Regions from separate parts of the Streptomyces bullii genome, predicted to be linked through region 2. Evidence: riboswitches for the same ligand, from Rfam matches in the RefSeq annotation. Region 2 holds a riboswitch; each other region holds the start of a gene.
The links. A riboswitch is a leader RNA that binds a small molecule or an ion and turns the genes downstream of it on or off. The one in region 2 is predicted to bind cyclic di-AMP.

Region 1 (5,688 bases), on a different contig from region 2:
CGGAGCCGAACCGGCCCGCCGTGAAGGGGAACAGCGGCTCGTCGGGCGGCGGGTCCTTGGGGTCGTACGTCCGTGGGGTGAAGCCCTTCGCGAAACCGCCGTGGCTCTCCAGCAGCACCTGGGCCGGGGTGCGCAGCCGTGCGGGCAGGATCAGCCCGGTTGTGCAGCCGAGACCGGGGTCGGTCGCGAACGGCGCGGTGAGTTCGGTGAGCCAGCGCGGGTCGGCGACGACGTCGTCGTCGGTGAAGGCGACGACCTCGCCCCGGGCGGTCGCCAGCCCCGTGTTGTGCGCGACGGCGAGTCCGGGTACCGGTTCGCACACGTACCGCACGCGCTCGCCGTACTTCCGCTCGACCAGCTCCCGCGTCTCGCCCGTCACGGGCGCGTTGTCGACGACCACGGTCTCGAAGCGCGGGTGGTCCTGCGCGAGAAGCGAGTCCAGCGCACGGGCGAGCCGGTCGGCACGCTCACGGGTGGCGACCACGACGGTGGTGTACGGGGGCTTGTGGGCAGGTGCGGCAGAGGGTTCTCCGGGATTCCCCCCGCCCCCTCCCGCCGGCCGCTCGCCGCCGGCCCCTCCCGAGGCCACGCCCACAGCCCTCGCCGCTCCGGGCGTTCCCGCCACTCCGAACGTCCCCGCAGCTCCCGCGGCCTCCGCCCCTCCCGTCGCTCCCCGCATCCCCGCGGCCCCCGCAACCGCCGCTCCCGCCCCGCCCCCGGGCAGCTCGTGCGCGAGTGCTGTCAGCGCGGTCTTCGGGTCCGTGCCTTCCGGTATGTGCCCCAGCAGGGTGCCGATCGGGCGCCCGCTTTTCCTCACCAGCACGAACGCCTCGCCGTGCGTCAAGGGCGGGCTGCCTGGGCCGGGGCCGACGGTGCCGGTGCCGATGTCCAGCTCGGCGACCTGCACCGGTCTGATGCCGAGGAACCGCCGTATCTCCTCCTGCGCCCGCGTGATGCGAGACATGTCCCCTCCCCCTTGTTCACGACGTTCAGACGCTCAGACGTTCACAAGTTCACGATGTTCACGACCTGCGCAGCCGTGCCGCGCCCCTCAAAGTCCGCGCGGCCAGCGACGCGAGGTGCGGCCGGCCGCGGACGAAGCTGTGCGCGCGGCGCGCGGGCTCGCGGCTCAGCCAGTGCAGCGCGGCGCCCACCCCCGGACGCGTCGCCGCCCCCTCGTACACCGGAAGTTCGCCCGTCCTCAGCGCGTCCTTGTACTCGGCCGCGCCCCGGCCCATGTCGAGCGTGCCGATGCCCTCGGCCGCCGCCGCCTCGGCCATCCGCAGGTGCAGCACCAGCCCCGGCGAGTACTTCGCGAACTCCGGGTCGTAGGCCGGGAACCAGCAGGCCAGCACCGAGGCCGAACGCAGCCCGAAGTGCGCGGCGACGGGACGGTCGGCGGCGTACAGCACGGAGAGCGTGCCGGTGCACTCCGGTGTCCGCGTCCCGGCGAGCCGGGCCACGAGCCGGGTGATCCACTCCTGCGCGAACCGGTCCCGGCGGCCGGTCCGGCGGTACTGCGCCGACTTCCACTCCATGAGCGTGCGCAGCGCGGCCGGGTCGCGTTCGTCGAACACGAACCGCGGCTCGCCGACCTGGCGGCCCATCCGCCGCTCCTTGGCGAGCGTGGTCTTCAGGAACTTCGGCGACTGGGCGCGCAGCACGGACTCGTAGGTCTCGTAGCCCTTCTCCACGTCGATGACGTAGGTGGCGTGCTCCTCGGCCGCGTACGGCACGAACAGCAGCTGCTCGGCCTCCAGGTTGTCGAAGGCGTAGCTCGACACCGAGCAGGCCCGCAGGAGCGCCCCGGTGTCCGGGCGCAGGCCCGGGCGCAGCACCGCGCCCTGGCAGTCCGACACCCCGAGCCCGATCGCCCGGCCCTGCCCCAACGGGCCCCGCTCGTACGGCAGGAAGCCGACCGGCTCCAGTCCCTCGTACAGCACGGCGACCCGGGCCTGTGGGCGTACGCGGCCCACGGCTTCGGTGAACTCCGGTTCCATGAACGGGTTGCGCGGCGCCTCGGAAGCGGCGCGCAGTTCGCGCCAGCGCTCCCTTTCCCCCTCGCCGAGCTCCTCGGGCCCCAGCACGCGAATGCGGCCACTGCGTCCACTGCTCAACCTGACCCCCCGATCAAGTCCCCCCTGGACACATGGAAGGTACCGCCCGAGACCGCCCCGACGGTAGGTAGCGGAGCATGTTGTTGCCAAGTGGTGCAGAGACCTTCAACCGGCCGGTAACCGGCTATGCCGGAAACCGCCCCTCCCGGGAGCGGCCTGGGGAGCGAGGCGGGCGATGAGTCGTACCGCCGCGTTGTCCGTATTCTCTGATCATGGCCGCTCCCACCGCGTATTCACTCATCGCCACCGACCTGGACGGAACGCTGCTGCGCGGCGACGACACCCTCTCCGACCGGTCCCTGGCCGCGCTCGCGAGGGTGGCGGACGCCGGTGCCCGGCACCTCGTGGTCACAGGACGCCCCGCGCCGCGCGTGCGGCCGCTCCTGGACGACCTCGGCTGCGAGGGGCTCGCGGTGTGCGGGCAGGGCGCGCAGGTGTACGACGCCGGCGCGAACCGTCTGCTGTGGTCCGTCACCCTGGACCGGGAGCTGGCCGAGACCGCGCTGGAGAAGATCGAGGCCGAGGTGGGGCAGGTGTACGCGGCGGTCGACCAGGACGGGGTCGACGGGCTCACCCTCATCGAGCCCGGCTATCTGATGCCGCACCCGACGCTGCCCGCGCTGCGCGTGGAGCGGCGCGTGGACCTGTGGTGCGCGCCCATCAGCAAGGTGCTGCTGCGCCACCCCCACCTGTCCGACGACGAGTTGGCGGCGACGGCGCGTTCGGTGGTCGGGTCCCTGGCGACGGTCACCATGTCGGGGCCGGGCACCGTCGAGCTCCAGCCGTGCGGCGTCACCAAGGCGACCGGTCTGGCGCTGGCCGCCGAACACCTGGGGCTGAGCCCGGAGCGGACCATCGCCTTCGGTGACATGCCCAACGACATCCCCCTGTTCGACTGGGCCGCCCACGGCGTCGCCATGGCCAACGCCCACCCCGAACTCAAGGCGGTCGCCGACGAGATCACCCTGTCGAACGAGGACGACGGCATCGCCGTCGTCCTCGAGCGACTGTTCCCCGACGCGCGGGGCCGGTGAGGCGTGCGGCCCGGGGGCGCGGCCTAGTAGGGGCCGTTGACGTTGTCGATCGATCCGTACCGCTGGGCCGCGTAGTTGCAGGCGGCCGTGATGTTGGCGACCGGGTCGTACGGGTCCCAGGACGTGCCCTCCACGTGGTACGCCTGGAAGGTCGGGTCGATCACCTGCAGCAGGCCCTTGGACGGGGTGCCGGCGGCGGCGTTGGAGTCCCAGTTGTTGATGGCCAGGGGGTTGCCGGACGACTCGCGCATGATGTTGCGGTAGATGCCGTCGTAGGTTCCCGGAATTCCCTTTTGCGCCATGATGTCCAGCGCTTCACGGATCCAGCCGTCGAGGTTGTCGGCGTAGGTCTTCACCGAGGCCGTGGTGGCCTGGGCGACGGATCCGGCGGCCTGCGTGGCGGACTTGGCGGGCTTGGCGGCGACGGCCGGCTTGGCGGTGTCCGCCTTGGTGCCGGCGTTCGCCTCGGCCGTCCTGACCTTCAGTTCGAGGCCCGGGTGGATGACCCTCGGGTCGTCGCCGACGGCCTTGCGGTTGTCCTTGTAGAGCTGACGCCATCCGCCGTTCACGTCGTACTCGTCGGCGATCCGGTAGAGCGTGTCGCCCTTCACCACGGTGTAGGTGAGGGACTTGGGCGCCTTGGCCGCCTGGGGCGCGGACTGCGCGGCGGCGGGCGCGGTCTGGGCCGGCTGGACGGCGTGCGCGGCGGTGGCGCCCAGCAGGGGGAGCGCGAGGGCCACGCCGCCGGTGCCGGCGGCCAGGACACCTCGGGTGAGCGGATTGATTCTGACGCGGCGGTGCTTACCTCGTCCGAGCATGGTGATGTTCCTCTCCGACGCCTGCGAGGTGAGCTGTCGGGTTCGGGCGGGAGGTGCCCGGCCGCGGGCGCGGCTTCACCCCGAGCCGTACCGGCGCGACGCACCGGTACGGCGACTTACCTGGGTCCCCCGCTCCTGCCGTGCGTGAGTGAAGTGGTCGTCGGTGGCACGGGCGGCGGCAGGATTCGGCGTCCGCCCGGCAGGCCCGGAACGTATGCGAGAGCACATGCCGGGAACAAGTGCCGATGTCACAGCTCAAGCTGGTTGATCTTGCTGTGGGGGATTTGGGGTGCTTGATCCTTTGCGGTCGCCACGTTCAACTGGCGTGTCCGCGAAGGTGAAACGGCGGTGTGCCGTGTGATGACGCGCGTGAGGCGTGAGTGACTTACTTCACTGCGCGCGAGCCCGGAGGGCATTCTCCATCTACTGGAATTCGCTTGCCATTTGCGGCAAATCGGGCGGGGTGAGTGGAGATGCGTGCGCGGTGAGAGGGGGTTCGCGGCACCGGCCCGGGACGTGGTGCGATACTTACTGGAAAGTCGATAAATGTCTGTTCTTATCGACTGATCAAAAACATAACGGGCGTGATCCGATACCGCCCGTCCTGTAACAGTGGGCGCTGGCGGTGATCGAAACGTGACCGGATACGCTGACTTGAGTGATGGCAGCGACCTATCGACAAACCGTGTAACCGCCAGTAGACACCAGCAGACAGGAGACCCCTCGTGACCGTCGTCGGGCCGTTCGGGCTGAGCGTGCGGGACCAGGCTCTGGAAGCCGATGTCCAGGCCGGATTGGCGGCTGTCGAGGAAGGGCTGCTCGAAGCCACCAAGAGCGAGGTGCCCTTCATCACGGAGGCCGCCCAGCATCTGGTGCGGGCCGGTGGCAAGCGCTTCCGGCCGCTGCTCGTGATGCTCGCCGCGCGGTTCGGTGATCCGTACGCGCCCGGCATCGTGCCCTCGGCGGTGGTCGTGGAGCTGACCCACCTGGCCACGCTCTACCACGACGACGTGATGGACGAGGCGGCCGTACGCCGCGGGGTGCCCAGCGCGAACACCCGCTGGGGCAACTCCGTCGCGGTGCTCACCGGCGACTTCCTCTTCGCGCGGGCCTCGCAGATCCTGGCCGACCTGGGGCCGGAGGCGGTGCGGGTGCAGGCCGTGGCCTTCGAGCGGCTGGTCACGGGCCAGATCCTGGAGACGGCGGGGCCGCAGGACGGGCGTGACCCGGTCGACCACTACCTGGACGTGCTGGGCGGCAAGACCGGCTCGCTGGTGGCGGTGTCGTGCCGGTTCGGCGCGATGATGTCCGGCGCCGACGAGACGGTCGTGGACGTGCTCACCCAGTACGGCGAGCGGCTCGGCGTCGCCTTCCAGCTGGCGGACGACGTCCTGGACATCGCCTCCGACTCCCACGAGTCCGGCAAGACGCCGGGCACGGACCTCAGGGAGGGCATCGCGACCCTCCCGGTGCTGCGGCTGCGGGAGCGGGCGGCCCGGCTGGGGCTGGCCGAGGACGTCGCGCTGTGCGAGCTGCTGGACTCCGACCTCACCGACGACGAGCGCCACGCCGAGGCCCTTCGCCGGCTGCGGGCCCACCCGGCCCTGGACCAGGCGCGCCGGGACACCGTGCGGTACGCGGAGGAGGCCCGGGCCGCACTGGCTCCCCTGCGCGACGGCGCGGCGAAGGCGGCCCTGATGGAACTGTGCGACGCGGTGG
Region 2 (5,688 bases):
CGCGGCGAGGTCTACGGCTGCGCCCTGGGCTGGTCCGGCTCCTGGCGCATCGCCGTCGCCCAGCTCCCGGACGCGCGCGTGCAGATCACCGGCGGGGCCGGGCACGACGACTCAGGCCTGCTGATGCTGGGCGCGGGGGAGTCGTACACCACCCCGGTCTTCGCGGGGCTGTGGAGCGACGGGGGCTTCGGCGGCGCCAGCCGCGCCTGGCACGCCTATCAGCGGGCCTACGTCATCCCCGACGCGGACCGGGACCGGCCCGTGCTGTTCAATTCCTGGGAGGCGACCGAGTTCGACATCTCCGAGGAGCAGCAGCGGGCGCTCGCCGAGCGGGCCGCCGCGATGGGGGTGGAGCTGTTCGTGGTCGACGACGGCTGGTTCGGGTCGCGCACCAGCGACCGGGCCGGGCTCGGCGACTGGACGCCCAACCCCGACCGCTTCCCGCAGGGCCTGAAGCCGCTCGCCGACCATGTGCACGGTCTCGGCATGCAGTTCGGCATCTGGGTCGAACCCGAGATGGTCAACCCGGACAGCGAGCTGTACCGCGCGCACCCGGACTGGGTGCAGTTCCAGCCGGGGCGCACACGCACGGAGTTCCGCAACCAGCTGGTGCTCAACCTCGCCCGCCAGGACGTCCGGGACTACCTGTGGGAGCAGCTCGACGGGCTGCTCTCCAGCGCCCCCATCGACTATGTGAAGTGGGACTTCAACCGCTGCTTCACCGACGCCGGCTGGCCCGGCGACCCCTATCCGCAGCGGCTGTGGGTCGACCATGTGCACGCCCTGTACGCCCTGCTGGACCGGCTGCGGGAGGCGCACCCGCACGTCGCCTTCGAGTCCTGCTCCGGCGGCGGCGGACGGATCGACCTCGGCGTGCTGAGCCGGACGGACCAGGTGTGGACCTCGGACAACACCGACCCGCTCGACCGGCTCGCCATCCAGCACGGCTTCAGCCAGATCCACCCGGCGCGGGTCATGGCGGCCTGGGTCACCGACAGCCCGAACGCCATGCTCAACCACCGGGCCAGCCCGCTGCGCTTCCGGTTCGTCAGCGCCATGGCCGGGGTGCTCGGCGTCGGCGGCGACCTGACGAAGTGGACGGAGGAGGAGCTGGCCGAGGCGCGGGGCTGGGTGGCGCTCTACAAGGAGATCCGGCCCGTGGTGCAGCGCGGTGACCTGTACCGGCTGCGTCCCCCGACGGGCGGACTCGGCGCGGTGCAGTACGTCCACGGCGACGAGACCGTCGTCCTGGCCTGGCTCCAGGCGCAGCACTACGGAGAGCCCGTTCCGGCGCTGCGGCTCCGCGGCCTCGACCCGGCGGCATCGTACGAATGCCTCGAAACGGGAGTAATCCACCGGGGTGCCGTGCTGCTGCACCACGGGCTGCGGACCGGACTGCGCGGCGATCTCGACGCCGTCGCGGTCCGGTTGCGGCGCCGGTGACCCGCGGCGGTTCGCGGTAAGTGGCCGAAGTGTCTGAATAGAGCGCTTCGGTATAACGTGCCCCGATAGAAAGGGAGATGGGTCGGGGCACGTGAGGAGCGTCATAATCGTGACGGTGTGTTGTTGCCATGTGCACGTAATCAAGCTCTCTTTCTAGGGGGTTTGAGGAAATCGGGAGTTCCGAAATCGACGCAGTGTCACCGGGAATGTCGACGGAAAAACTCCTGAACCCCGTGCGCGGGCAACCGCACGCTTGTCCCCGCACGTCTTATTCGCTTACGTTCGCCACCGATCCGGACGGACGCCTAATCCTGCCGCCGCCCGGAGCCCGCACACACTGACCCGTGTACGGCAGGAGCGGGGGACCCACAGGTACGACGCCTGGTCCGGTCTCCGGAACAGGCTTGGGGTTAAGTCGCGCCTCGGCGCGGCCGGGCATCTCCAGTCCGCACCCGACAGCTCACCTCGCAGGCGCCGGAGAGGAATTCGCCATGCCCGCGAAGGGTAAGCACCGCCGTCCGAAGACCCCGCGCTTCACCCGTTCCATCGCCGTCGCCGGAACCGGTGGCGCCGCACTCGCTCTCCCGCTGCTGGGCGCCACCGGCGCGCACGCCGCCACCCCGCAGTCCGTTTCCGAAAAGGCCGTCCAGTCCCTGCCGGTGGCCGGGAAGAGCGCCGCCGAGAAGAAGACCACGGATGTGCGGACGTACACCGTGCGGGCCGGGGACTACCTCGCGAAGATCGCCGACGACCAGAACGTCAGCGGAGGCTGGAAGAAGCTGTACGCGGACAACCGTGAGGCCGTCGGCGACGACCCCTCGCTCATCCACCCCGGCCTGAAGCTGTCGATCGGCAAGAAGGCGACGGCGAGCGCGGAGAAGTCGTCCGCCGAGCCGTCCGCGCCGTCGAAGCCCAAGGCCAAGTCCTCGTCCGCCCCGAAGTCGTCGCCCGCCAAGTCCTCCACCGCGCAGACCGCGACCGTGAGCCGGGCCACCGAGGCCGCCGGCACGGCCGGGGGCTACACCGCGCCCGTCTCCGCCGGCATCGGCACCGCCTACAAGGTGGCCGGCAGCATGTGGTCCAGCGGCTACCACACCGGCGTCGACTTCTCCGTCCCGACCGGCACCTCCCTCAAGGCCGTGGGCGCGGGCACGGTCGTCTCCGCGGGCTGGGCCGGCGCGTACGGCAACCAGGTCGTCATCAAGCTCAGCGACGGCTACTACGCCCAGTACGCCCACCTGTCCTCGCTGTCCGTCTCGGCCGGCCAGAGCGTCACCGCCGGCCAGCAGGTCGGCCTGTCCGGTTCGACCGGCAACTCGACCGGCCCGCACCTGCACTTCGAGATCCGCACCACGCCGGACTACGGCTCCGACGTGGACCCGGTCGCCTACCTGCGCTCGCACGGCGTCTCCGTCGGCTGACCCACGCAGCCACCTGCCTGACACGCAACCGAAGGCCGGACCCCGATCCCCGGGTCCGGCCTTCGGTGTGTGCGCGGCCGGGCAAGGCATCGACACACGCGGTCGTTGGGACACAGTGAAGCCAACAGCGCTGCGAGCGCTTGCTGTTGAGCGGAGCGACGGTCTGGTTCAGGCAACGGCTCGAAGGGCCGTACGTCCTCAAGTACACCGCCACACCGGTCGCCGAGGGCGGGCCCAACGACCGCGTCTCGGACCTCAACAACTTCTGGAACGCGACCGACGTCCGCACCCCTGACGACCTCTTCGCCACACCGCGCGGCGGCGCGCTCGCCGAGTACGACCACCTGACGACGTACTACTCCGGCTACGGCGCCAACCACAACACCACGACCCGGCTGCGCCGTTACGTCGGCGAGCCCGGAGTCCGGCCCCTCGTGTACGACTACACCGAGCCGCTCCTGGTCCTGAACGAACCCCGGATCGTCTCCGACGGCTCGGGTCCAGTGGTGGAACAACGGGCGGCTCGTCTTCGACTGCACGGACCTGCAGCCGTACACCGGCGGGCACTTCCCCTTCCGGACGGTGTGGAGCCACTTCCGGATCGCCGGTCTTCGTGTGTGGCGGCTCGCCCCCCAACGTCCCTGAACACGGGAGCATTCCGGAGTTGGCGAAGACTTGGGGAGTGGCTTATGTCACCGCGCGTCAACCCTTGCCTACGGTCGCGTAGGTCACATTCGAAGGTGAATCATGTCCTGCTGTGGCAGACGATTCGAAGAGTGACAGCAAAGCAGTGATCGGGTCGTACGTTGCGGTGGGGGACAGCTTCACCGAGGGCGTCGGCGACCCCGGCCCCGACGGGGCGTTCGTCGGCTGGGCCGACCGGTTCGCGGTGCTGCTCGCGGACCGCCGGCCCGAAGGCGACTTCCAGTACACCAACCTCGCCGTGCGCGGCAGGCTCCTCGACCAGATCGTTGAGGAGCAGCTCCCGAGGGCCGTCGAACTCGCCCCGGATCTGGTTTCGTTCTGCGCCGGGGGCAACGACATCCTGCGGCCCGGCACCGACCCGGACGACGTGGCCGAGCGGTTCGAGCGGGCGGTGGCCGCGCTGGCCGCCGTGGCCGGCACCGTGATGGTGACGACCGGGTTCGACACCCGCTGGGTGCCCGTGCTCAAGCACCTGCGCGGCAAGATCGCCACGTACAACGGGCATGTGCGGGCCATCGCCGACCGGTACGGCTGCCCCGTCCTCGATCTGTGGTCCCTCAGGAGCGTCCAGGACCGACGCGCCTGGGACGCCGACCGGCTGCACCTGTCGCCCGAAGGGCACACGCGCGTGGCGCTGCGCGCGGGCCAGGTCCTCGGCCTGCAGGTCCCGGCCGACCCGGAACAGCCGTGGCCGCCGCTGCCGCCGCGCGGGACCCTGGAGATCCGGCGGGACGACGTCCACTGGGCGCGCGAGTACCTCGTGCCGTGGATCGGGCGCCGACTGCGCGGGGAGTCGTCGGGCGACCATGTCATCGCCAAGGGCGCCTTGTCGCCGGACGACATCAAGTCCCGGATCGCGTCGGTGGCCTGAGAGGGGCTTGGGCGGCGGGGGCGTGGCGTATCGCCGTGGGTTGCCTGCCCATCGGCGGTCTCCCCCCTCACGCTCCGGGCTGTCCGCCGCCGGCTGCAAGGCCACGGGGCGCGGTGGGATGTGGCCCGCGTCGAGCGACGGCGGGTGTCGTGTGCGGCGTCGGGGGCCGGGGCTTTGCTCGGGGTCGAGGGCGGGTGCCGTGTGCGGCGTCAGGGCCCACGGCTGTGCTCGGGGTCGAGGGCGGCCGTGTGCGGTGTTGGGGGCGGATGCCGTGCGCGGCGTCGGTGGGCGCGGCTGCGCTCGGCATAGGGGCCGGGTCCTGCACGGTGCCGGGGGCTGGTGCCGGGCGCGGTGTCGAGGGGCGGTGCCGTGCGCGGCCTCTGGGGCCGGTGCCGTTCGTGTCGGCCGGTGGGTCACCCTCAAGGCGGCGTCGGCGCCCGAGCGTCCAGGCCCAGCTCGCGGGCCACTGCCTCGTCCACCCACTGCTGGGCCCGCGTCCGTGGCACGGCACCGGCGTACGAGGTCAACTGGACGGCGAGCCCGTCGAGCAGGGCGGTCAGGCGCAGAGCTGTGCCGGTCGGGTCAGGGCAGCGGAACTCGCCGGCGGCCACGCCCTCCGCGATGACCTCGGTGATCGCTGCCTTCCACTGCTTGTCGAGGTCCCGGGTGACCTCCCGCAGTGCCGGGTCGCGCAGCGCCGCCGCCCAGCCCTCGATCCACAGCCGCCAGCCCTTGGCCTGGCCGGTCGGGGCGTACCACCGTACGGCCGACCGCAGGCGCCGCAGAGCCGACGTGCGGCGGCCGAGCAGCTTGCGCAGACGCGCGAGGTCGTCCTCCGCCGCGTGCCGGAACGCGGCGGCGACCAGCTGCTCCTTCGTCGAGAAGTGATAGAGCACCAGCGCGTTGCTCACGCCGAGCGCCGAGGCCACGTCGGCGATCCTGACCGCCGCCACACCCCGCGCCTCGATCTGCTCGATGGCGGCCCGCAGCAGTTCTCCGCGCCGCTCCGCCACGCTCAACCGGACTCTCGCCACGCCGTCACCCTACACAGCGTGCAGGGCTCGCTGACCTGTGGATTCGGCCTCATTTCGGCCTTCGCCCGCAGGTGGCCAACGGGGTCTGAGCAGGCAGCGGGGGCGGCGGTCCTCGGTCGTGGTCAGGCCGCCTCACCAGTGGCAGCCGTAGTGCTCCGCGATCAGCGGCAGGCGGTCGTCGACGGGGGAGTGGGCGGCGGGACGGGGGGTCGTG
Region 3 (5,688 bases), on a different contig from region 2:
GCCCCTGGTCGTCACAGCAGACCCACAAGGGCCTGGCGAAGTACGGCATCGAGGAGGCGTACGAGCTCGTCGAGGCCATCGAGGAGGGCGACCGCGACGAACTGCGCGAGGAGCTCGGCGACGTCCTGCTCCAGGTCGTCTTCCACGCCCGCATCGCCGAGGAGGACGGGGACCACCCCTTCTCCATCGACGACGTCGCCGCCGGCATCGTCACCAAGCTCATCCACCGCCACCCCCACGTCTTCGGCGACGAGACGGCGACGACCCCGGAGGAGGTCAAGGAGCACTGGCTGCGCACCAAGGCGGCCGAGAAGCAGCGCACCTCCGTCACGGAGGGCATCCCCCTCGGCCAGCCGGGCCTGGCCCTCGCCGCCAAGCTGGCGTCCCGCGCCCGTACGGCGGGCCTCGACGTCCCGCTGCCCCAGGTCGAGGGCGTCGGCTACGAGCTGCTGGCGCTCGCCGTCCGCGCCGAGGCGGAGGGCGTGGACCCGGAGGCGGCGTTGCGGGCCGCGGCCCGGGCCTACCGGGACGCGGTGCGGGCCGCCGAGGACGTGGACGCCTGAGGAGCGCCGAGGGGGTGGACGCCTGAGGAGCGCCGCCCTCGCGGGCAGTCGTCGGCGGCGGTGGTCGCCTACGGGTGCGGCGGCGCGGCTTGGCGGGACCGGGAGAGGGCCGGGGCGGAACGGCCCGCGGAGCGACCTTTGGATACCGTCGAGGAGTGACCACCCGGCCCACCCCCGACAGCCCCGCCCCGGAACTCTTCACCTGGGAGTTCGCCACCGACCCCTACCCCGCCTACGCCTGGCTCCGGCAGCACGCCCCCGTGCACAGGACGAGGCTCCCCAGCGGGGTCGAGGCCTGGCTGGTCACCCGGTACGGCGACGCCAAGCAGGCGCTCGCCGACAACCGGCTCTCCAAGAACCCGGCGCACCACGACGAGCCCGCGCACGCCAAGGGCAAGACCGGGATCCCCGGGGAGCGCAAGGCCGAGTTGATGACGCATCTGCTCAACATCGACCCGCCGGACCACACCCGCCTGCGCCGGCTGGTCAGCAAGGCGTTCACACCACGCCGCGTCGCCGAGTTCGCCCCGCGGGTGCAGGAGCTGACCGACCGGCTCATCGACCGGTTCGCTCCCACCGGCTCCGCCGACCTCATCCACGAGTTCGCCTTCCCGCTCCCCATCTACGCCATCTGCGACATGCTCGGGGTCCCGCCCGAGGACCAGGACGACTTCCGGGACTGGGCGGGCATGATGATCCGCCATCAGGGCGGTCCCCGGGGCGGGGTCGCGCGGTCGGTGAAGAAGATGCGCGGGTACCTCGCCGACCTCATCCACCGCAAGCGCGAGGCGCTCCCGCCCGAACCCGCCCCCGGCGAGGACCTCATCTCCGGCCTGATCCGCGCCTCCGACCACGGCGAGCACCTCACCGAGAACGAGGCCGCCGCCATGGCCTTCATCCTTCTCTTCGCGGGGTTCGAGACCACCGTCAACCTGATCGGGAACGGGACGTACGCCCTCCTCACCCATCCCGACGAGCGGGACCGGCTCCAGAAGTCCCTCGCCGCCGGTGAACGCGGCCTGCTGGAGACCGGCGTCGAGGAACTCCTGCGCTACGACGGCCCCGTCGAGCTCGCCACCTGGCGGTTCGCCACACAGCCGCTGGCCATCGGCGGGCAGGACATCGCTCCCGGCGACCCCGTCCTCGTCGTCCTCGCCGCCGCGGACCGGGACCCGGAACGGTTCGCCGACCCCGACCTGCTCGACCTCTCCCGCCGCGACAACCAGCACCTCGGCTACGGCCACGGCATCCACTACTGCCTGGGCGCCCCGCTCGCCCGACTGGAGGGCCAGACCGCGCTCGGCACGCTCCTCACCCGCCTCCCGGACCTGCGGCTCGCGGCGGACCCGGCCGATCTGCGCTGGCGCGGCGGGCTCATCATGCGCGGGCTGCGCACCCTGCCGGTGGAGTTCACACCCCCTGCCGAAGCGGCACGACCGTCCCCGCCATCGGCGCAAACGTGACACACCCTCACCTCTGTGATCTTCACGTGATCTGCGCGGCATGAACTTGTGACAAGTGATCGTCTGCCGATACGTTCACCCATCAGCGCGGCGGCCGCGAACAGCCCGCCGTGCCGGTCACCGCTGTCTCGTGAAAGGTCTCCGTATGCTCTCCGGGAACGGTCGTCACCGTCGCCCCCGTCAGGCTCCGGCCCTCCTCGTCGCGGCCGGAGTGACCGGCTCCGCCATCGCGATCCCGCTTCTCGGGGCGACCGGCGCGAGCGCGGCCGACGGAACGACCTGGGACCGGGTCGCGGACTGCGAGACGGGCGGCGCCTGGAGCCAGGACAGCGGCAATGGCTACTACGGCGGCCTGCAGATCTCCCAGGAGAACTGGGACACGTACGGCGGCCTCGACTATGCCGCGAGCCCGGACCTGGCCAGCCGTTCCCAGCAGATAGCCGTCGCCGAGAGAATCCTCGCCGACCAAGGGGTCGGCGTCTGGCGCACCTGCGGGCTGCTCGCCGGCCTGGACAAGGACTCGGCCACGCTCGACATCGACACCGGGGTGGCGGGCGACACCTCGGGATCGTCCGGCTCTTCTACTTCGTCCGACTCTTCCGGCTCCTCTGACTCCTCCGGCTCTTCCGGCCTCCTGGGCTCCTCCGGGTCGCCCTCCCCCTCGACTTCGTCTGACGGGTCGTCGGATATCGGGGACGAATCGGCCAAGTCGGGCACGTCTGCCGGCTCCGACGAGGGTGGCGCACAGGCTGCCGACGGTACGTCCGCGGGCGACTCCGGCAGCGAAGATGCGGACAACGCGGGGCGAAACGTCGGCTCTTCGGCGCTGACCGACACCGGGTCGGCCGCCACCGGCCGGCATCGCGGCCCCAGTGCCGAGGAGGGCGCGGAGCGCGCTCGCGCGGCAGAGTCGACGGGCCGGCATGCCTCGCGCGGTGACGCGGACGCGCGTGACGCGGTGGACGGCTCCTACACCGTGCGCGCCGGGGACAGTCTGTGGTCCATCGCCGACTCCCTTGACCTCAGGGGCGGATGGCGCGCTCTCTACACCGAGAACGAGAAGGTCGTCGGCGCCGACCCGGACCTCATCCTCCCCGGTCAGACCCTTGAAGTCGGGGTCGTAGCGGGAGAAGAGTAGCGAGAAACGGACCGCAGAACAGCGGGAGTTCGGGTCACCGTTTGCGTTGAATGTCCTTTGTAAGAGTGATGAGAGATAGATCTCAGAAGCCCTGATCGTCTTTGAAATTCCGCGGATCGCGTGTCTACGGTCATGACCGCTCGCAAGCCGCGAGCCCCTGCTGCCGTCACGCCGAATCCTGCCGGCGGCCGCATGGGAACAGTCGTCGCGTCACGCGCCGTAGGCAGGAGCGGGGGACCCAAGGTAGGCGCCGGGCCCGGCAGTTGAGGCTGCTGGATCCGGCTGGGGGTGAAGCCGTGTCCCGTGAGGGGCGCGGCCGGGCAACTCAACCGGCCCGAACCCGACAGCTCACCTCGCAGGCGTCGGTGAGGGGATCCATCCATGCTGTTTTCCAGCAAGGGCAAGCACCGTCGTCCGTCCAGGGCCGTTCGCGCCGTCGCCATGGCCGGTGTCGCCGGCGCCGCCGTCGCCGCCCCGCTGATGGCGGCCGGCAACGCCTCCGCCGCCACCGCCTCCGAGTGGGACGCCGTCGCCCAGTGCGAGTCCGGCGGCAACTGGTCCATCAACACCGGCAACGGCTACTACGGCGGCCTGCAGTTCTCCGCCTCCACCTGGGCCGCGTACGGCGGCACCCAGTACGCCTCCACCGCCGACCAGGCCACCAAGGCGCAGCAGATCGAGATCGCCGAGAAGGTCCTCGCGGGCCAGGGCAAGGGTGCCTGGCCGGTCTGCGGCAAGAACCTGTCGAGCGCCCCGTACAACGGCGGTTCGGCGAGCACCGGTTCCACCGAGACCCGTGAGACCGAGCAGCAGCCGGCCTCCCGCTCCGCCGAGCGCCCGGCCCAGGCCGAGAAGAGCCAGAAGACCGTCACCACCCCGACCGGCAAGAAGGTCAAGAAGGGCGACGGCGAGTACAAGGTCGTCGAGGGCGACACCCTCAGCTCCATCGCGGCCGAGCGCGACGTCAAGGGCGGCTGGGAGAAGCTGTTCCAGCTGAACAAGGACATCGTCCAGGACGCCGACCTCATCTACCCGGGCCAGCAGCTGCACCTGAAGTAAGAGGAGCAGCGGCCCTCCCCGTCTCCCGCCCCGGTGCGTGTTCCCCCGTACGCGCCGGGGCGGGGTCATGTCCCGAAAATCCACGGGACACAACCCCCTTTTGTTCCGTTCGGAAACAATTTATTCTCGGTTCCGTCCACAGTGTGGGTGACCGGCTGGCCGATCCCCCGGAGCCGGTTAGGCTCGTCTCGCAGAGCCCACCGCGGACTGCACCTGCCGGGCGTCGGCCCGGGGGGACCCCGCGTCACATCGCAAGAAGGAGATGCTCGTGCCGTCCATCGACGTCGTCGTAGCCCGGGAAATCCTGGACTCCCGAGGCAATCCCACGGTCGAGGTCGAGGTCGGCCTCGACGACGGCAGCACCGGTCGTGCCGCCGTCCCGTCCGGCGCCTCCACGGGCGCCTTCGAGGCCATCGAGCTCCGCGACGGCGACTCGAACCGCTACCTGGGCAAGGGCGTCGAGAAGGCCGTCCTCGCCGTGATCGAGCAGATCGGCCCGGAGCTGGTCGGCTATGACGCCACCGAGCAGCGCCTGATCGACCAGGCGATGTTCGACCTGGACGCCACCGACAACAAGGGCTCCCTCGGCGCCAACGCCATCCTCGGCGTCTCGCTCGCCGTCGCCCACGCCGCCTCCGAGGCCAGCGACCTGCCGCTCTTCCGCTACCTGGGCGGTCCCAACGCGCACCTGCTGCCGGTGCCGATGATGAACATCCTGAACGGCGGCTCGCACGCCGACTCCAACGTGGACATCCAGGAGTTCATGATCGCCCCGATCGGCGCGGAGTCCTTCTCCGAGGCCCTGCGCTGGGGCGCCGAGGTCTACCACACCCTCAAGAAGGTCTTGAAGAGCAAGGGCCTGGCCACCGGCCTCGGCGACGAGGGCGGCTTCGCCCCGAACCTCGGCTCCAACCGCGAGGCCCTCGACCTCATCCTCGAGGCGATCAAGGAGGCCGGCTACACCCCCGGCGAGCAGATCGCCCTCGCCCTCGACGTGGCCGCGTCCGAGTTCTACAAGGACGGCGTGTACGTCTTCGAGGGCAAGGAGCGCTCGGCGGCCGAGATGACCGAGTACTACGCCGAGCTCGTCGAGGCGTACCCGCTCGTCTCCATCGAGGACCCGCTGTTCGAGGACGACTGGGAGGGCTGGAAGACCATCACCGCCCAGCTCGGTGACAAGGTCCAGCTCGTCGGCGACGACCTGTTCGTCACCAACCCCGAGCGCCTGGCCCGCGGCATCGAGGAGGGCGCCGCCAACGCCCTGCTGGTGAAGGTGAACCAGATCGGCTCCCTGACCGAGACCCTGGACGCCGTCGAGCTGGCCCAGCGCAACGGCTTCAAGTGCATGATGTCCCACCGCTCCGGCGAGACCGAGGACGTCACCATCGCCGACCTGGCCGTCGCCACCAACTGCGGCCAGATCAAGACCGGCGCACCGGCCCGCTCCGAGCGCGTCGCCAAGTAC
Region 4 (5,688 bases), on a different contig from region 2:
GCTCGGCGACGTCCGGGAAGGCGCGCAGCAGGTTGACCGTCGTCATGATCAGGTCGTCGAAGTCGAGGGCGTTCGCCTCGCGCAGCCGCGACTGGTACAGGGCGTAGGCCTGGGCGAGGGTCTTCTCGAAGCCGTCGGTGGCCTGGGCGGCGAAGTCCTCCTCGTCGATCAGCTCGTTCTTCAGGTTGCTGATCTTGGCGCTGAAGGACTTCGGCGGGAAGCGCTTGGGGTCGAGGTCCAGGTCGCGGCAGACCAGCGCCATCAGGCGCTTGGAGTCGGCGGCGTCGTAGATCGAGAACGACGAGGTGAAGCCGAGCTTCTTGCTCTCCCGCCGCAGGATGCGCACGCACGCGCTGTGGAAGGTCATGACCCACATGGCGTTCGCGCGCGGGCCGACGAGCTGCTCGACGCGCTCCTTCATCTCGCCCGCGGCCTTGTTCGTGAAGGTGATCGCGAGGATCTGGCCCGGGTGGACGTGCCGCTCGGCCAGCAGGTAGGCGATGCGGTGCGTGAGCACGCGGGTCTTGCCGGAACCGGCGCCGGCCACGATGAGCAGCGGGGAGCCGGAGTGCACGACGGCGGCGCGCTGGTTGTCGTTGAGCCCCTCCAGGAGCGCGGCGGAGTCCACCACCGGGCGGGCGGCACCGTCCCGGTAGTGCGCGTCCCGGTCCGGCGGCACGTCGAACTTCCCGCCGAACAGATCGTCCGGGATCGGCTCCGGTACGTGATCGTCCTCGGGCGGAGGCGGGGGTTCTGCCCCGTGGCCCCGCGGGGCCTGGAGGTCCGCCAGGAAGCTGTCGTCAAAGAGGCTGCTCATCGCTCTCCGAGTCTAGGGCGCCGCACCGACAGCCCGCCGCCACCCTGGGAACTCGGGGCCGCACCTCCCGCCCGGCCCCTCACCGGCCGGGAGATCCCCGTCACCCACGGTCACCCGGCGGGCCGACCCCGGGGCCGGTGCCCGGCACCCCGGGCCGCCCGCACGCAGGTCCCGGCCGGGCGCACACCGCACCGAGGCGACCACGATCCGTGACCATCAAGGCAGGGTCACGAAAATGTATCGGGCATATCACCCATCAACCTTCACACAAGCCACACGAGTTGGCTACCGTGCGGTCGGGCCGCACGACCCCCACCGGCGAACGTCGCCGGGCCGCGCGGCCTCCGCCGAGTCCGGTGTGCCGCCGTTGCACCTGGAGCCGGGGACCCAACCGAGACGTTTGGGGTGAATCGGCCCGCCTCCCTTCGGGGACCGGCCGTAGGGCAAACCTTCCGAAGCACCCGCCCGAACCCGACAGCTAACCCGGTAGGCGGAACACGGAAGGAGTCGCCTCCCTTGGCGTCGCACCGCAAGTCGCGTCCTGCCGGTACGCGCGTAGCAGGCATACGCACCCCCGCCCTGGCCACCGCCGCCCTCACCTCGGTGGCCCTGCTGTCCCAGACGGCCGACGCCACCCCCTCGGCCGACGACAAGCCGAGCCTGGAAGAGGTCGAGAAGAAGGTCGACGACCTCTACCGCCAGGCGGAGTCGGCGACCGAGAAGTACAACGCGGCCAAGGAGAGGACCGCGAAGCAGCGCAAGCGCGTCGGCACCCTCCTCGACGACGTGGCCCAGCGCACCGAGAAGCTCAACGAGGCGCGGCGGGAGCTGGGTTCCTTCGCCGCCGCCCAGTACCGGACCGGCGCCGGCGCCCCGGACACCGCGACGTTCCTGCTCGCCGACTCCCCGCAGGACTACTTCGACCAGACCCAGCTGATGAGCCGGCTGACCGGCCGTCAGAAGGACGCCGTCGACGACTACGTCGCGCAGCAGTCCGAGACGGTGAGGAAGCGTCAGGAGGCCGCCGAGAGCCTGGAGACGCTCACCGAGTCGCAGAGCGACTTGAAGACGGCCAAGGCCACCGTGCAGCGGAAGCTCGCCGAGGCGCGCGAGCTGCTGTCGAAGCTGACCGCCGAGGAGAAGGCACGGCTCGCGGCGATCGAGAAGGAGAAGCAGGAGGAGGCCGCCCGCGAGGCCGCCGAACTCGCCCGGCAGCAGGCGGAGCAGCAGGCCCGGGAGGCCGCCCAGCAGCAGGAGAGCGGCTCGTCGGGAACCTCCTCGCCCTCAGCCTCGCCGTCGGCGCCGTCCTCCCCCTCGACCGACTCCTCGTACGCCACCAAGGCCGAGAAGGCGCTCGCCTTCGCCCGCGCGCAGATCGGCAAGCCGTACGTGTGGGGCGCCACCGGCCCCGACTCCTACGACTGCTCCGGCCTGACCCAGGCCGCCTGGAAGGCCGCGGGCGTGGACCTGCCGCGCACCACCTACGACCAGGTCGACGCCGGCACGACGGTCCCCCTGTCCCAGGCCCAGCCGGGCGACCTCGTCTTCTTCTACGACGACATCACCCACGTCGGGCTCTACATCGGCAACGGCATGATGATCCACGCCCCCAAGCCCGGCACGTACGTCCGCGAGGAGTCGGTCTACTACGACGGCGAGTCGTCGATCCACAGCGTGGTGCGACCGGCCTGAGCCCCGGGCGGTGGCACCGGGAGGGACGGCGGGACCGGGGCCTGTCGCGGGGGCCTGTCGTCTGGAGCGGACAGGCCCCAGGCGGTCAGGTCCACAGCACGGCGATGAAGACGTTCGCCGTGGTCAGCAGGCCCACCAGGCCGAACAGCCGCTTGTCCGCCCTCTCCTCGTCCCGCTTCACGTAGACGAGCCCGAGGATCACGATCAGCAGCGCCAGCTTCACGCCGATCTTGATGTTGTCGACGGACTGGTCGTCGGCCTGGTTGAGACCGACCAGGATCACTCCGGTGACCAGCATCGTCAGCGCGCCGTGCAGCATCGCGGGACTGAAGCGGGCGGTGCCCTCGCCCATCGCCTTCATCTGCGTGAGGAAGCCGCCGAGGAGCGCGGCGATGCCGACGATGTGCAGGCCGACGAAGAGGTGGATGAGTACGTCCATGAGGCCGGAGCCTAATCACGGCCCCGTGCCCGGCCCGCACCGGCCCGGCACTCCCAGCGGGCGCATATATGCACCCCGTAGCACTCCGCCGCACTCGGCCGCCGGGCTTCCCGGACATCGGTCATCGCTCTGAGTGAAGTCGACGGCGCCAGGACGGGATCACGGTCGCACACGGTCACCTTTCGGTCCGCTCACGCCAGTTCCGCGCAAGCCGTCACCCGCCCCGCACGGCCCGGTTTAGCGTCCTCCACCAGGTGACCGGCTCCCCACCGCCGCCCGGGCCAGGGGCGGCAGTCGGCCACCACCGCCGAGAAGGTCCGGCGGCGGCCCGCTCCCCCCTGTGCGGGCCGTCGCCGGACGCGCGAACCGTCCACGACGGTCGTACGACCGCCCCGGACGGCCGCGCGTGGGACGGGCGGTCGTCGGACGGACGGTCGTCGGAAAGGACGTGGAGCCCAGGTGGCAGCGCACCGCAAGCCCAGACAGCGCTCGATGGGCGGGAGCACGACCCGCACGGCCGCCACGATCGCCCTGGCGGGCGCGGCGACCGCCACCGCCTTCGACGGGACCGGGCAGGCCGAGCCACAGCTGTCACCGGAACAGGTCAGGTCCCGGGTGGACACGCTGTACCAGGAGGCGGAGGCCGCCACCGAGAAGTACAACGGCGTCAAGGAGAAGGCCGACGCGGCCCGGCGGCGGGTGCAGCAGTTGCAGGGTGAAGCGGCCCGTCGGCAGGACCGGCTCAACTCGGCCCGGGAGGCCTTGGGTTCGGTCGCGAAGGCCCAGTACCGCAGCGGCGGCCTCGACCCCGCGCTGCAGCTCGCCCTGTCCGAGGATCCCGACCGTTACCTGGCGGGCGCCGAGTTCGTCGAACGGGCGGGCCACCGGCAGTCGGCGGCCGTCGCGCGCGTACGGGAACAGCTTCGTGAGATCGAGCAGTTGCGGGGAGCCGCGCACATCGAGCTGGCCTCGCTGACGTCGCGGCAGGCGGAGCTCAAGCGGCACAGGAAGACGATCACCGGGAAACTCGGTGCCGCCCGTCAGCTGCTGTCGCGGCTGACGGCCGAGGAACGCGCCCGGCTCGCCGGCCACACGCCCCAGGACCGCGCCTCACGGTCGTCGGCGGACGCGCGCGCCGGCTCCGCCGCCCCCGGGTCCGCCACGGCCCAGGCGCCCACCTCCCGTGCCGCGTCGGCCGTCTCGTACGCCTACCAGAAGATCGGCAGCCCCTACGTGTGGGGCGCGACCGGCCCCGACGCCTTCGACTGCTCGGGCCTGGTGCAGGCCGCGTACCGCTCCGCCGGCATCTCGCTGCCCCGCACGACGTACTCCCAGATCGACGCGGGCCGGCGCGTCAGCCGCTCCGAGCTCCGCCCTGGGGACCTGGTCTTCTTCTACTCCGGCATCAGCCACGTCGGCATCTACGTGGGCGACGGCCGCATGATCCACGCCCCGAACCCCTCGGCACCGGTACGGCTGGCCCCGATCGACGAGATGCCGTTCGCGGGAGCCACGCGCGTGGTGTGAGCCGGGCCCGGCGGTGCGCGGCCCCGCGCCGGTCCCGCCCTCGCACGCTCCGCCGTCAGACCAGGCGCCGGGCCGTCGCCCACCGGGTCAGCTCGTGCCGGTTCGACAGCTGAAGCTTGCGCAGCACCGCCGAGACGTGCGACTCGACCGTCTTCACGGAGATGAACAGCTGCTTGGCGATCTCCTTGTACGCGTACCCGCGGGCGATCAGCCGGAGCACCTCGCGCTCGCGCTGGGTGAGACGGTCCAGGTCCTCGTCGACCGGAGGGGCGTCGGTGGAGGCGAAGGCGTCCAGCACGAACCCGGCCAGGCGGGGCGAGAAGACCGCGTCGCCCTCCTGGACACGGAAAATGGAGTCGACGAGGTCCGTGCCGGTGATCGTCTTGGTCACGTACCCGCGCGCTCCGCCGCGGATCACGCCGATCACGTCCTCCGCCGCGTCCGAGACGGACAGCGCCAGGAAACGCACGGGCCGTTCGGTGTCGGCCATCAACGGGGCGCAGCGGCGCAGCACTTCGACACCGCCGCCGCCCGGGAGATGCACGTCGAGGAGGACCACCTCGGGCCGGGTCGCGGTGATGACCGTGACCGCCTGGTCGACGTCCGCGGCCTCCCCGACGACCTCGACGCCGGTCTGCTCGGTCTGGCCGATCTCGGCCTGGACACCCGTGCGGAACATCCGGTGGTCGTCGACGAGCACCACGCGCACGTGCCGCCGGACGGCGCCGCCGGACGGCTCCGCGGACTCGGCCGCCTCCGCCGGTCCCGCCGCACCGTTCGCCTCGGTCGGGTCGCTCATGACGTCTTCTCCGCCCTCTCCATCTCCAACTCGACCTCCGTGCCGCCGTCCGGCACCGCGCGCAGCCGCGCCGTGCCGCCGTTGCGCTCCATGCGGCCGATGATCGACTCTCTCACGCCCATGCGGTCGGCGGGTATCGCGTCGAGGTCGAAGCCGGGGCCCCGGTCGCGGACGGACACGAAGACCGTCCTGCCCTCGACTTCGGCGTAGACCTGTACGGCGCCGCCCTGGCCACCGTACTTGGCAGCGTTCACCATCGCCTCGCGTGCGGCCTGCATCTGTGCGCCGATCCTCTCGTCGAGGGGGCAGTCTCCGACGACGACCACCTCCAGGGGGACGCCGTGCTTGTCCTCGACCTCCGCGGCGTTGCGCCGCACCGCCTCGGCGAGCGTGGTGGGTTCCTCGGCCTCGTCC

Region 1: linked by a shared signal. The riboswitch ahead of ACFPZJ_RS31255 (transglycosylase SLT domain-containing protein) and the one ahead of ACFPZJ_RS34620 (M23 family metallopeptidase) in region 2 are both predicted to bind cyclic di-AMP.
Region 3: linked by a shared signal. The riboswitch ahead of ACFPZJ_RS22475 (transglycosylase family protein) and the one ahead of ACFPZJ_RS34620 (M23 family metallopeptidase) in region 2 are both predicted to bind cyclic di-AMP.
Region 4: linked by a shared signal. The riboswitch ahead of ACFPZJ_RS17495 (C40 family peptidase) and the one ahead of ACFPZJ_RS34620 (M23 family metallopeptidase) in region 2 are both predicted to bind cyclic di-AMP.

Annotation. Positions count from the first base shown of each region.
Region 1 is NZ_JBHSNY010000012.1:126,893-132,580, forward strand. It holds gene ACFPZJ_RS31240 (glycosyltransferase family 2 protein) at 1-964, opposite strand, end outside; gene ACFPZJ_RS31245 (GNAT family N-acetyltransferase) at 1,023-2,087, opposite strand; gene ACFPZJ_RS31250 (HAD family hydrolase) at 2,330-3,151, shown strand; gene ACFPZJ_RS31255 (transglycosylase SLT domain-containing protein) at 3,175-3,969, opposite strand; cyclic di-AMP (ydaO/yuaA leader) riboswitch at 3,973-4,130, opposite strand; gene ACFPZJ_RS31260 (polyprenyl synthetase family protein) at 4,695-5,688, shown strand, end outside.
Region 2 is NZ_JBHSNY010000015.1:6,180-11,867, forward strand. It holds gene ACFPZJ_RS34615 (alpha-galactosidase) at 1-1,443, shown strand, start outside; cyclic di-AMP (ydaO/yuaA leader) riboswitch at 1,769-1,930, shown strand; gene ACFPZJ_RS34620 (M23 family metallopeptidase) at 1,935-2,864, shown strand; partial or broken gene ACFPZJ_RS34625 (DUF6250 domain-containing protein) at 3,014-3,509, shown strand; gene ACFPZJ_RS34630 (SGNH/GDSL hydrolase family protein) at 3,655-4,440, shown strand; gene ACFPZJ_RS34635 (TetR/AcrR family transcriptional regulator) at 4,860-5,474, opposite strand; gene ACFPZJ_RS34640 (Rossmann-fold NAD(P)-binding domain-containing protein) at 5,607-5,688, opposite strand, start outside.
Region 3 is NZ_JBHSNY010000007.1:437,798-443,485, forward strand. It holds gene ACFPZJ_RS22460 (nucleoside triphosphate pyrophosphohydrolase) at 1-563, shown strand, start outside; gene ACFPZJ_RS22465 (cytochrome P450 family protein) at 719-2,026, shown strand; gene ACFPZJ_RS22470 (transglycosylase family protein) at 2,172-3,164, shown strand; cyclic di-AMP (ydaO/yuaA leader) riboswitch at 3,370-3,541, shown strand; gene ACFPZJ_RS22475 (transglycosylase family protein) at 3,546-4,223, shown strand; gene eno (phosphopyruvate hydratase) at 4,492-5,688, shown strand, end outside.
Region 4 is NZ_JBHSNY010000005.1:649,820-655,507, forward strand. It holds gene pcrA (DNA helicase PcrA) at 1-817, opposite strand, end outside; cyclic di-AMP (ydaO/yuaA leader) riboswitch at 1,153-1,325, shown strand; gene ACFPZJ_RS17495 (C40 family peptidase) at 1,334-2,509, shown strand; gene ACFPZJ_RS17500 (hypothetical protein) at 2,595-2,948, opposite strand; gene ACFPZJ_RS17505 (C40 family peptidase) at 3,408-4,475, shown strand; gene ACFPZJ_RS17510 (LuxR C-terminal-related transcriptional regulator) at 4,531-5,274, opposite strand; gene ACFPZJ_RS17515 (ATP-binding protein) at 5,271-5,688, opposite strand, start outside.